Regions from separate parts of the Intestinimonas sp. UBA1698 genome, predicted to be linked through region 1. Evidence: riboswitches for the same ligand, from Rfam matches in the RefSeq annotation. Region 1 holds a riboswitch; the other holds the start of a gene.
The links. Region 1 has a riboswitch for cobalamin ahead of B3H64_RS00305 (S-layer homology domain-containing protein). Riboswitches for the same ligand answer to the same signal wherever they lie in the genome.

Region 1 (5,934 bases):
GACCGGCGTCAGGCACAAAAGCCCGAACGCCAGCAGCCCGGAGAGGCTCCAGCCGTCCCGGGGGGCCAGGCGGAAGGTGGGAAAGTAGCGGCAGGCAAAGCCGCCCGCCCCCCACATGGACAGGATATAGCCGCCCAGAGCCCCCAGCCACCAGAGGGCGGCCTGGTCCCGGTCGTCCAGACGATAGATGGAAAAGGCGGTCCGCCCCGGCAGACCGTAGCCCCGGCTCTTCATGCTGTCCGCCGTCTCGAGGGCGTTTTCCAGGCACCAGGTGAGCAGGATGGAGAGGATGGTCACCCCATTGCGCAGGCGCTGTAGGAGGCTGCCGTCCGACACGTCCCGCCCGACGCAGCGCTGGGCCTGAGACACCGCCCGGGCCTGGACCTGGAACCTGGGCACGAACCGCAGGGCCATGGAGAGGACCAGGGAGAGGGCGGGGATGACCCGCCCGAAGAGATAGACGAACTTGTCGGAAGTCATCACCGCCGTATAGCAGGAAAACCAGGTGACCACGGCGGAGAGCAGGGCGGCGGCAGCCAGGCCGTAGGCAATGCTCTCCAGCGTCAGGGGGTTGCCCGAGGGCAGGTAGGTCAGGATCGTGGCCCCCTGGTGGTTGAAGGCCGGATTGATGAGGGCGGCCAGCAGCGCCGCAGGCAGAAGGTAGCGCAGGCTGCGCCGCACCGCCCGGCGCCCGTTGAGGCAGACGGCGTACCGCAGGGCGGCGGCCAGGGAGAGCAGCAGGCAGGCCGGATGCAGAAAGCACATGGTAAAGAACAGCACCAGGCCGAAATAAAGAAAGTTCACCGCCGGGTGGTAGCTGGAAAAGGCATCTCTGGATTGCAAACGCATCAGTCCATTTCAAAAAGGCGGCGCGGGGGTCTGCCGCGCCGCCCGGTATGTTACGCCCCTCCGACGGAGGAGAGGGCACCTACGTCGGCGCCCAGGTCGCAGGTGTAGAGCCATTCCACCACATCCCCCTCCTGAAGCTGGTAGCGGGAGCAGCCGTAGTTGGGGAACCAGCCGTTGACCCGGTAGGTCCAGCCGGACCCCTCGCCGCAGTCAAATTCATAGAGGTTGTGGATGCCCTCGATGTAGGCGGAGTGATAAAGGGGTGTCTCTTCAAACTCCAGGTGGATCTTGGCCTGCTTCATCTCACGCTGGAGCAGGTTGAAGACGCTCTCTCCCTCGTAAAAGGTGACCTGGGTCTCCGGAAAGATCACGCCGTCCTCCGGCACCAGCTCGGCCTTCTCCGCGTCCAGCCAATCCAGGTGGTCCAGAATGGTGTCGCACCGGACCGAGAGGGTGCAGGTGTGGGCCACGTCGGAGAAAGCCGCGTCCTGGGGGTCCACCGGCTGGGGCTTTCCCTCCGGCGCCGGGGCGGCGAGCGACGGGTCCGTACCCCCCATGCCCTGGAGGACTGAGGCTCCCGCACCGGCGGAGGGAGGCGGCGTAAGGGGCGCGGGTGTCTGCATCGGTAGAGGTGCTGCGGGCATCTCCTCCGGCATCGGGGACACGGGGAGGGCTTCCGGGGGTTCCGCCGGCTCCGGCGTGACGGCGGGAGCGGCTGAGGGGGCAGGAGTGGGGCTGACAGACGGCGCTGGGAGGACCTCCGTCTGTGCCGCGCTGGCAGAGGGCGCCGCCGGAGAGGGGACGGCCTCCGGTGCCCAGCCCCGGCTGCCCGGCGCGTTGCCGCCCAGCCAGAAGGCGCCGGCCAGCACCGCCGCCAGGAGCACCAGGATCAGAATCTGCCGCTTAGATCGGTTCCACCACATGCTGTGCCTCCTATACGAGCAGTTCGGCCCGGTCCAGCATCCGGAAGAGCATCCGGGCGACCTCACAGCGCCGGATGGCCTCCGCGGGGCGGATCGCCAGGTCGGACGGGTCCAGAATGTTCTCCTGATAACAGAAGGCCAGGCTCTCCCGCGCCCACGCCGCCGTGGTGACATAGTCGGAGAAGGAGGCCAGCAGGCTGCGCACGGCGGCGGCGTCCAGCGCCGTATCCAGACCGCACAGTCCGGCGGCCCGGGCCACCATGACGGCGGCCTCCTGCCGGGAGAGGGTGCCGTCAGGCCGGAACTTGCCGTCGCCCACGCCGCTTACGATGCCGCGGCGGTAGGCGACGTCCACGTAGGGGGCATACCACGCCTCCGGAGCCACGTCGGAAAAGACGGTCTCCCCGCCGAGGGGGCCGGCAGCCAGGCCCAGGGCCCGCACCACGATGGTGGCAAACTCCGCCCGGGTCATGGCACCGTCGGGGCGGAACAGACCGTCGTCGCCGCCGGTGATGATGCCCCGGGCGGCCAGAGCCTCCACGGCAGCCCGGTCGGCATGACCGGAGAGGTCCGGGAAGGTGACGCCGGGGGCGGTGACCGGCTGGGGCCGTACCGCCGGGTCCCTGCCCGCCGGGCCGCCCTCCGGCGCAGAGCCCGACGTTCCGGCCGCAGGGGCCGCGTCACCCATGCGGTAGAGGCTGCTGCGGCCCTCCCGGGCCCGCTGGGCGGCGGCCAGACCGTAGAGCGCCTGCTCCGTGGCCATCTGGCTGGAGCCCGTGCCCGCGCCGGTGTGGACAAACCCGGCTCCCCTCCGGTAGAAGAGCAGCAGATTGTCCAGCAGAGTAGAGCCGTTTTTGACAAAGCGGGCGTCATCCAGAGGAAGCCCCAGCTCACACAGGGCCACCAGCACCTGCACTACGCTCTCCGAATTGCTGGTGCTCCAGCTTGCAAAGCCGCCCTGCCCGTCCTGCTGACCGGACAGACAGGCCAGAGCCTCCCGGGTGGCCGCGGCCACGGCCGGCTGGTCCTGGTATTTGGCCAGGGCCTGGAGCGCCGTGGCGGTGACATCCGGGTCGGAGCCCGCGCCGTCCTCCCCCGCCAGACTCCAGCCGCCGTCGGAGCGCTGGCGGTCCAGGATGTGGTCGAGATACATCTGGCGGGTGGCCTGGGTCTCCGCCGCGGGGTTTTCCGGCATGGGGTAGTCCCCGGAATCCAGGGCGATCAGAGCCCAAATGGGACCGTTGATTCCCTGCCAGACGGTCTTGTCGTAGTCGCCCAGGGGCAGCGTCAGGTCATAGCCCGCCACATCCCGGGCATCCCGGCCGATGGCGGTCAGGGCCAGGATGACCCGGGCATATTCGGTGTACTTCTTGTCGTGGAGGATGCCGTTCCGGGCCTTAACATAGGCCTCCACCGCGTCATAGTAGCTCTGGTAGTACCCCTCCGGCACCGCATAGCCGCTGCGGGCCAGGCCCAGCACCGCCCACTCTCCGCCGATGGAGCCCACCCGGGGCTCGGGTACGGCGGCGCAGACATACTGCGCGGTGTCCGCCAGGGCGGCCTCCAGAGCGTCGTCCGATCCGGCGGCCCAGACCGGATTGGCCAGGCAGATGACTGCCGCCAGGGCCAGCAGCAGGCTGAGCCCTCTCTGACTGAATCGTTTCATCCAATCGCTCCCCCTTCTGTCATCAAAAAACGGACGTGGTGAATCCTTTGATTCACCACGTCCGTCTGTTCGCGTGGGCCCCTGTCCCTCGGCGCGCGGCGCGCCTCCGGCTTCGAGCATCATAGGTCTTCCGGCTCGCGCCATCCGGAGGTCTGACCCTGGAAACCCTCCCCGTCTGTCGTTCCGCCTTCTCAGGTTTCCCCAATGACCGACTCACGTCACGAACGACAGCCTCAAGCGCATACGGCAACGGGCAATGCTCCGGACTTTCACCGGATTCCCTCATCCCCGGGCCTGCCTGAACGGCAGCTCCTACCCGAGGACATGATGCGGCATATCAAATTTGAAGATATCCAAAAAGGGTCCCGGCCTTTTCAGACGGGACCCTTTTGATTATACCGCAGGCAGAGGAAAAGTCAACCATGCATTTTCGGCCCCCCGTTCAAGTCATTCCGAACAGACGCGGGGCAGCTTCCCGTCCAGCCGGGACAAAAAAGGCCCGGGACGGCCATCGCCGGTCCGGGCCTTTTGCTCGGCGCGCCTCTGGCTCAGCGAAAGGCGAGGTAGTGGAACAGAGAGCCGCTGCCGTTGGAATTGCTGATGCTGGCCGAGCCGCCGACGTGGACGGAAAAGCCGCTGCCGGTGATGGCCAGCACCGTCGCCCCGGTGGGCAGGAGGACGGGGTGGTCCCGCAGGGCCAGGCCCCCGTAATAGTTGCTGCTGTCCTTGCTGGCGCCGGTATTGCGGAGCAGCAGCACCGCCGTGGGCGAGAAGCCCAATTCGATGATCCGCTCCGACTCCCCGTCCCCGGTGTAGGTCCCGGTCACGGCTTCCGCCTTGCTGAACACCTCCGTGTCGATCTTGGAGAAGTTCGCGTTAAACTCCTCCCGCAAAAAACTGTCCTCCGGCTCCCACTGGGAGAGCCCGTAATGCGCGGTCTGTCCGCTTGCCATGAAGCATCCCTCCTCACTCCCCGCGCGCCCGGCAGCAGGGTAGGACGAACGGGTACACTCTGAGGGCGCGCTATGCGGAACACGCGGAGGAATCCTTCGTTACATTCCACCAATATTAGGCAAAAACGACAAAAATGAAGAAACTTATGCACCGTAGTTGTCATGGAAGCAAAGTTTTTTCCTAGAAGAGCAAAGAATTTTCTATCGTCTTTTCCCGCCCGGCCGATTACAATAGAGGCGTCCCGGGGAAAGACGTTCCCCAGCGGATGGAACCCTGCAAAAAACGATATGTATCATTTAGGAGGAAAAACGATGAAGAAGAAACTTGCTCTTGTTCTTGCAGCCGTTCTCATGTTTGCCGCCTTCGCCGGCTGCTCCGGCAGCGGCTCCGGCAGCAGCGCCTCTCCCTCCCCCTCCGCCTCTGCTCCTGCGGAGAGCCAGCCCGCTCAGGCCGGTGAGCTGAACGTGGCCGTGTTCTACTACAACTACTCCGACGTGTACATCTCCAGCGTCCGCAACAATATGGACGAGATGCTGACCGCCCTGGGCGTCAACTACGACAACTTTGACGGCGCCGGCAACCAGTCCCAGCAGACCGACCAGATCAACACCGCGCTGGCCAATGGCGCCAACCTGCTGATCGTCAACATCGTGGAGACGTCCTCCCCGGACGCCGCCCAGAACGCTGTGAACGCCGCCAAGGACGCCGGCATTCCCATCATCTTCTTCAACCGCGAGGTCTCCGACGACGTGGTGAACAGCTATGACAAGTGCGCCTTCGTGGGCACCGACGCCCCCGAGGCCGGCCACATGCAGGGCAAGCTCATCGGCGAGTACCTGCTGGCGAACTATGAGGCCGTGGATCTGAACGGCGACGGCGTCATCTCCTATGTCATGTTCAAGGGCCAGGAGGGCAACGCCGAGGCCGAGGCCCGTACCCAGTTCGGCGTGGAGGATGCCGACACCGTCCTGACCGAGGCCGGCAAGCCCGCGCTGGCCTACTACGCCGGCGACGTGGATACCAAGTATCAGGTTGACCAGAACGGCGCCTGGTCCGCCGCCGCCGCCGTGGCTTACATGGACACCATCCTGGCCGAGTACTCTGAGGCCAACGGCAACATGGTCGAGCTGATCATTGCCAACAACGACGACATGGCACTGGGCGCCATCTCCTCCCTGCAGACCGCCGGCTACAACCTGGGCGACGGCAGCAGCAAGACCATCCCCGTCTTCGGCGTGGATGCCATCGCCTCCGCCAAGCAGGCCATCGACGAGGGCAAGATGACCGGCACCATCATGCAGGACGCCGCCGGCATGGCCGAGACCATTACCACCCTGGTGGGCAACATCAAGGACGGCGCCGCCCTGATGGACAACACCGGCGACCTGAACGTGGACGAGGGCGTGGCCAAGATCCGTGTGCCCTACGGCGTGTACACCGCCGAATAAGGCAGACCCGGATACAAAACAGTACGCATCGCCCCAACCGAACACACCAACGGACGAGCGGGGCTGCCATCTGGCAGCCCCGCTTACGCCGTGG
Region 2 (5,934 bases), on a different contig from region 1:
AGGGGGGAAGAGAACATGCAAACCGATCTGCTGCTGTTTCTGGTGCTTTTCCCTATTCTGGGCGCTTTCGCGGTCTTTCCCCTGGGGAAGCGGAGCCCGGCGGGCCGGGACTGGTATGTCCGCATCGTGCCCGCTGTGGAGCTGGCGGCGGCCCTGTTGCTGCTGACGGCGGACGGGGCGGGGGCCGCCCTGCCCGGCGTGTGCGGCCTGGGACTGCGGTTGGCGGCGGGGAGCCTGCGTACCCTGCTGGTCCTGGTGGCGGGCTTTTTGTGGCTGGCCACCGGCCTGGCCAGCCGGGAATACTTTGCCGCCGCCGCGCACAAGGAGCGCTACTACTTTTTCTGGCTGCTGACCCTGGGGGCCCTGATGGGGGTCTTTCTGGCGGCTGACCTCATCACCCTCTTTGTTTTTTTTGAAATGATGTCCTTCACCTCCTACGTGTGGGTGGCCCAAAACGAGACCCCGGAGGCCCTCCGGGCGGCCAACACCTATCTGGCGGTGGCGGTCATCGGCGGCATGACCCTGCTGGTGGGGCTGTTCCTGCTGTACGACCTGCTGGGCACCCTGGAGATTGGGGCGCTGGCCGGCCTGGCCGCCGCCCTGCCGGAGGAGAAGAAGGTCCCGCTCTATGTGGCGGGAGGCTGCTGCCTGGCGGGCTTCGGAGCCAAGGCGGGCATGTTCCCCCTGCACATCTGGCTGCCCAAGGCCCACCCGGTGGCGCCGGCCCCGGCCTCGGCCCTGCTGTCCGGCATCCTGACCAAAAGCGGCGTGTTCGGCATTCTGGTAATCGCCCGGAACCTGTTCCGGGCCGACGCGCCCTGGGGGGACGCGGTGCTTTTGCTGGGGGTAGTGACCATGGTGCTGGGGGCGGTGCTGGCCGTCTTCTCAGTGGACCTGAAGCGGACTCTGGCCTGCTCATCCATGTCCCAGATCGGCTTTATCCTGGTGGGAGTGGCCATGCAGGGCCTCCTCAGCGGGGAGAACGCCCTGGCGGCCTGGGGCACCATTCTGCATATGCTCAACCACTCCCTGATCAAGCTGGTCCTCTTCGTGGCGGCTGGGGTGGTCTATCTGGGGACCCATTCCCTGAACCTCAACGACATCCGGGGCTGGGGCCGCGACAAGCCCTGGCTCAAGGCGGTCTTTCTGGTGGGGGCCTGCTCCATCGCCGGGGTGCCCGGCTTCTCCGGATACGTCAGCAAGACCCTGCTCCACGAGAGCATTGTGGAGTACATCCACGCCCTGACCCACGCGGGTCTGGACGCCGGAGTCTACCGTGTGGTGGAGTGGCTGTTCCTGATCTCCGGCGGCCTGACGGCAGCCTATATGACCAAGCTCTTTGTGTGCATCTTTCTCTCCCCCAAGGCCCGGGGCCAGCACGCGGCGCCGAAGCCCTACTGGTCTGCGGGCACGGCGGCGGCCCTGACCGGCGGGGCGGGGGTGCTGCTGGCGCTGGGCGTGACCCCCTCCCTTACCATGCAGCCCATCGCCGTCTGGGCGGCGGAGTTCCTGCACGGCGACCACCTGGAGGAGACCCTCCACTACTTCTCCCTGACCAATCTGAAGGGGGCCTGCATCTCACTGGGCATCGGCGCGCTGGTCTATCTGGCGGTCATCCGGGGGCTACTGATGCGGCGGGAGAGCGGCGGGGAGGTCTACCTCAACCGCTGGCCGCAGAGGCTGGACCTGGAGGAGCTGGTGTACCGGCCCGCCCTGAATGCCCTGGCCTTCCTGGGCGCCTTCTGCGCCCGGGCCGCGGCCTCGGTGGGGGACGTCATTGTCTTTCTGGGGGAGCGCATCCTCTTTACCAAGGCTCCCGGCATCTTTGTGCCTAAGCACGATGAGAATTTCGGCGCATATGAGCGCAAGCCCCGGCGGTTCCTGGTGGGGGAGACCTTCTCCTTCGACCTGCTGCTGGCGGGAGTGGGATTGGTCGCCATGCTGCTGTATATTCTGCTGGTCTAGGCGGCGCAAAAGGGCATTGACATCCCTTCGCAGACTGTGTATACTGGAAAAGGATGGATGGCTCTTCTGGGCCCATCCCGCTTGGACCGACAATTGAAAAAGAAAAAAGAGATGTTCTTGTGGCTCTTTCGGGGCGTGGGCCCTGGCCCGGCACCGGGAGAGATGGACAAGGGAACCGGAACACGGGAGACCGTGCAGACCGGACGGTAACCGCCGCTGTAAGCGTGGAGGCCGCATCCGTTGGCGAAAGCCAGTCACTGGGGAGACCTGGGAAGGCGGGATGCGGGCGCAGGAGCAGACGCTCCCTAAACGCAAGTCAGAAGACCTACAAAAACGACCCGCCCCGTGGAGGGACGGGGCTCTGGTGTTGCGGAAAAACGGCCGTGGCAAGCATATGCTTGCCGCGGCATTTTATATTTTGGGCGGGCTCCGCCCAGACGAAAAAGGAGAGAGCGCGATGAAAAACAGGATGAAAAAGGCTTTGGCTCTGCTGGTGGCGCTGGTGCTGACCCTGAGTCTGCTGCCCGCCGCCGCCTTTGCGGCGGAGGACGTGACGGTCACACTGGAGGTCAATATCCGCGCCGTTGCAGAGCCGGAAATGCTGGCGGAGTTGGGCGTGCAGTCGCCGTTGCCAGGACCGGTGACAGTGACGGTGCCGGCCGGGTCCACCGTAAAGGATGTGCTGACCCAGGCCCAGAAGGACCAGGGACTGGATATCGTTGGGCTGGACAAGGGCTTTGTGACGGGCATCGGCTGGGTATCGGGCATCAGCGCCATCAACGAGACGCTGGGGACCGAGGTCCAGGAGGGGAGCTTTCAGTACCCCGGCTGGTCCTATGCCATCAATGGCGACTTTGACGCCCCGGCCGGCATCGGAGCAGATCCGGTTACAGAAGGGGATACGTATACCTTCCGCTACAGCCTCTATGGGGTCTGGAGCGGGAATGCCATGCACTATTACGATTACGAGTTCCTAGATGCGCTGGACGAGGCCCGGACCGCCCTGGAGCAGGCCAAGGCATGGGACACCTCCGCCTTTTCCGACCCGGAAAAAGCGGCTCTGGAGCAGGCCGTTGCGGAAGCTGAAACGCTGATCGGCGGGCTGGATGAGACCTATATGGGGCTCTGGCTGGAGTATGTCGCGGAGAAGGGGAGCGCCCTCTATGGCCCCGGCTCGGACGCCGACAAACTGATCAAGGCTGCGGCAGCCCTGGCCGCAGCGATGCAGCCCAGCCCGGCCAACGAGCTGACCAGTTTGGTCGTGACGGACCTGATGGAGAGCTACACCGGGTCCATAGACTTTGATCCCGCAGAGACAGAATACGCCCTCTACGATTTTCCCACCACGCTGTCAATGGTCAAGGTGAAGGCAGCCGCCGCCTCTGGGAATGCGGTGGTCTCCATCTATTTGGGAGAGGCTGCGGAGCCGGCGGCGCAGGTCACAGGCCCGCAGGGGGATAGCTGGATTATACTCAGGGACCTGGATTGGAGCGGCACGGTCAACGTGCTGCGAATGGTGGTAGAACCGCCGGAGGGCACTGGGCTGTCCGCCAAAACCTACACCGTCCGGATCAGCCGTGCCCTGACCGCAGCCGAGCTGGAGGCGGACCGGGATGCCCTGCGGCTGGGGGGCGGCGACAGCACGGTGGAGGTCTCTGCGGACCTGGATCTACCGGAGACCGGGGCCAGCGGGCTGTCCTCCATTACCTGGACATCCAGCGCACCGGATGTTATAAGCGGCAGCGGCGTGGTCCGGCGGGGGGCCAAGGAGCAGACCGTTACACTGACAGCCACCCTTTCGGCTGCGGGGCTGGAAAGCCTGACTAAGATATTTACAGTGACGGTCACCCCGGTTGGGGCCCGGGAGGTCCTGGACAACATCGCGGCCCGGTATGCGGCCTCCGGCGTGGCGGGCGACGGCAATGGCCCCTGGCTGGCCGCCGATCTGGCTGCCTATGCCGCCGCCTGGCCGGACCGCGGCCACAAACTGTCCGCGGACCAGGTGCAGGCCTGCCTGGATACCTTCCTGGCCAAGGCTGACGCTACCGACGCGCCCGGCGATCTGGCCAAATACATCATTGCCCTGCGGGCCCTGGGCTACGACGCCCGGAAGACCGTTACCGCCGACCTGCGGGAGGTGGACGTGGTGGCCAAGCTGACGGCCATGGTGGACGGCAAGGCTGCCAGCGTGACCAATCCGTATACCCTGCCCTACGTCATTCTGGCGCTCCAGCAGGGGGAGGGCTACGCCACCCAGGCGCAGATGGATTACCTGATCCAGGCGGCGGTGGACAGCCAGGACTCCTGGGGCAATACATCCTGGGGCCCCGACGGGGCCACGCCCATGCTGCTGGCGCTGGCCCCCTACTGTGACGGCAACGCTCTGGTGAAGGAGGCCGTGGACGGGGCCCTGGCCAAGGTGCGGGCCTGCCAGGGGGCAGACGGCGGCATGGGGAACGCCGCCTCCACCGGCCTGGCCGCCATGGCCTTTGCCGCGCTGGGTATCGACCCTGCCGAAGTGACGGCAGGCGAGGGCCAGCCCTCCCTGGTGGACGGACTGCTGACCTATGTCAGCGACACCCTGGATGGCTTCCGGCCCACGTCCAACTCCTTCTCCACCGAGCAGGGCTTCCGCGGCCTGATCGCCGCCCTCCGGTGCGGGGAGACGGGGCTGCCCTTCCGGCTGTTTGACTTCTCCGACCGGGCCATGGAGACGGCCGAGGCCACCTGGGCCCAACACGGCCCGGTGACCTTCGCGGTCATCCCGGATGACGCGGCGGTGACCGTCCTGCGGGAGGAGACGGAGCAGACGCCGGCGGCTCCCTTCCGCTATGACCTGCCCGCCGGGACCTACACCTACACCGTGAGCAAGAGCGGGTATGTGGGCAAGACCGGCTCCTTTACCGTGACGGAGGCCCAGGCTGAGGCCCACACGGGCCAGAAGATCAGCGTCTCGCTGGCCGCCGCGCCCGGCGCAGACAGCGGCAGGAGCATCACCGTCTCCGTCAAGGTGCTGACCCACGACGACAGCGCCTGCGGCGGAAAATACACCTATAAGCACAACACCTCGGCCTATCAGGTGGTCCTGGCTGACGAGTCTGTGGCGCTGCGGGCCGGTCAGTCGGTGTTCGACGCCCTGGACGCCGCCCTGACCCAGGCGGGGGTGGACTATGTGGAGAGCACGCCGGGGTACATCAGCTCCATTGGAGACGAGGAGGAGTTCGGGCACGGCAGCAAGGATTCCGGCTGGCTGTATATGGTCAACGGCACCACCGCCGACATCGGCTGCCGGGATTATTCGCTGACGCGGGATGCCAAGGTGATCTGGTTCTACACTGACAATTACCACGACGAGTACGGCTCGGAGTCCTGGGGCGGCAGCTCCTCGGCAGGGGCGGCGGACACCAGCGCCGTTCTGGAGCCCCAGGCGGTGGCAGACAAAACCGGCGAGGCCAAGGCGGCGGTGACGGAAAAGGAGATTCGCGCCGCTCTGGACGCCGCCCAGAACGGTGGCGCAGGGTGTGTTATCATCCGGCCCGACGTCTCGGGACGGGCGGACCAGGTCACCGTGGAGCTGCCCCGGACGGCGGTGGAGCGGCTGGCTGGGGAGACCGGGGTCGGCCTAAGGATTGAGACCGGACTGGCGCAGGTGGACCTCTCCAGCCGGGCGCTGGCCGCACTGGCCGACGCAGGCGGCCGGACGGTGTCGGTGTCGGTGGGACAGGGGGCGGACGGGGTCCGGACCGTCGCCGTCTTGGTGGACGGCAAGCCGGTGGAGACCCTGCCCGGCGGCATCCGGGTCGCCTTCCCCGCCGCGGAGGCGGGGCTGGTGCCCGCACTGGTGGGGGCGGATGGCGCCGCCGCCCCGCTGAAAAAATCCCTGGTGGCGGACGGCACCGCCTATCTGCTGCTGCCCGGCTCGGCCTCCGTGGCTCTGATCCGAGGGGCAGAGACCTTCGCCGACGTGCC

Region 2: another riboswitch for cobalamin. It lies ahead of B3H64_RS09430 (S-layer homology domain-containing protein); the one in region 1 lies ahead of B3H64_RS00305 (S-layer homology domain-containing protein).

The regions. Positions count from the first base shown of each region.
Region 1 is NZ_DCJO01000001.1:55,500-61,433, forward strand. It holds gene B3H64_RS00295 (energy-coupling factor transporter transmembrane component T) at 1-849, opposite strand, end outside; gene B3H64_RS00300 (DUF4430 domain-containing protein) at 900-1,772, opposite strand; gene B3H64_RS00305 (S-layer homology domain-containing protein) at 1,783-3,438, opposite strand; cobalamin riboswitch at 3,544-3,781, opposite strand; gene B3H64_RS00310 (hypothetical protein) at 3,987-4,391, opposite strand; gene B3H64_RS00315 (galactose ABC transporter substrate-binding protein) at 4,704-5,840, shown strand.
Region 2 is NZ_DCJO01000035.1:42,901-48,834, forward strand. It holds gene B3H64_RS09420 (complex I subunit 5 family protein) at 1-1, shown strand, start outside; gene B3H64_RS09425 (complex I subunit 5 family protein) at 16-1,965, shown strand; cobalamin riboswitch at 2,070-2,308, shown strand; gene B3H64_RS09430 (S-layer homology domain-containing protein) at 2,423-5,934, shown strand, end outside.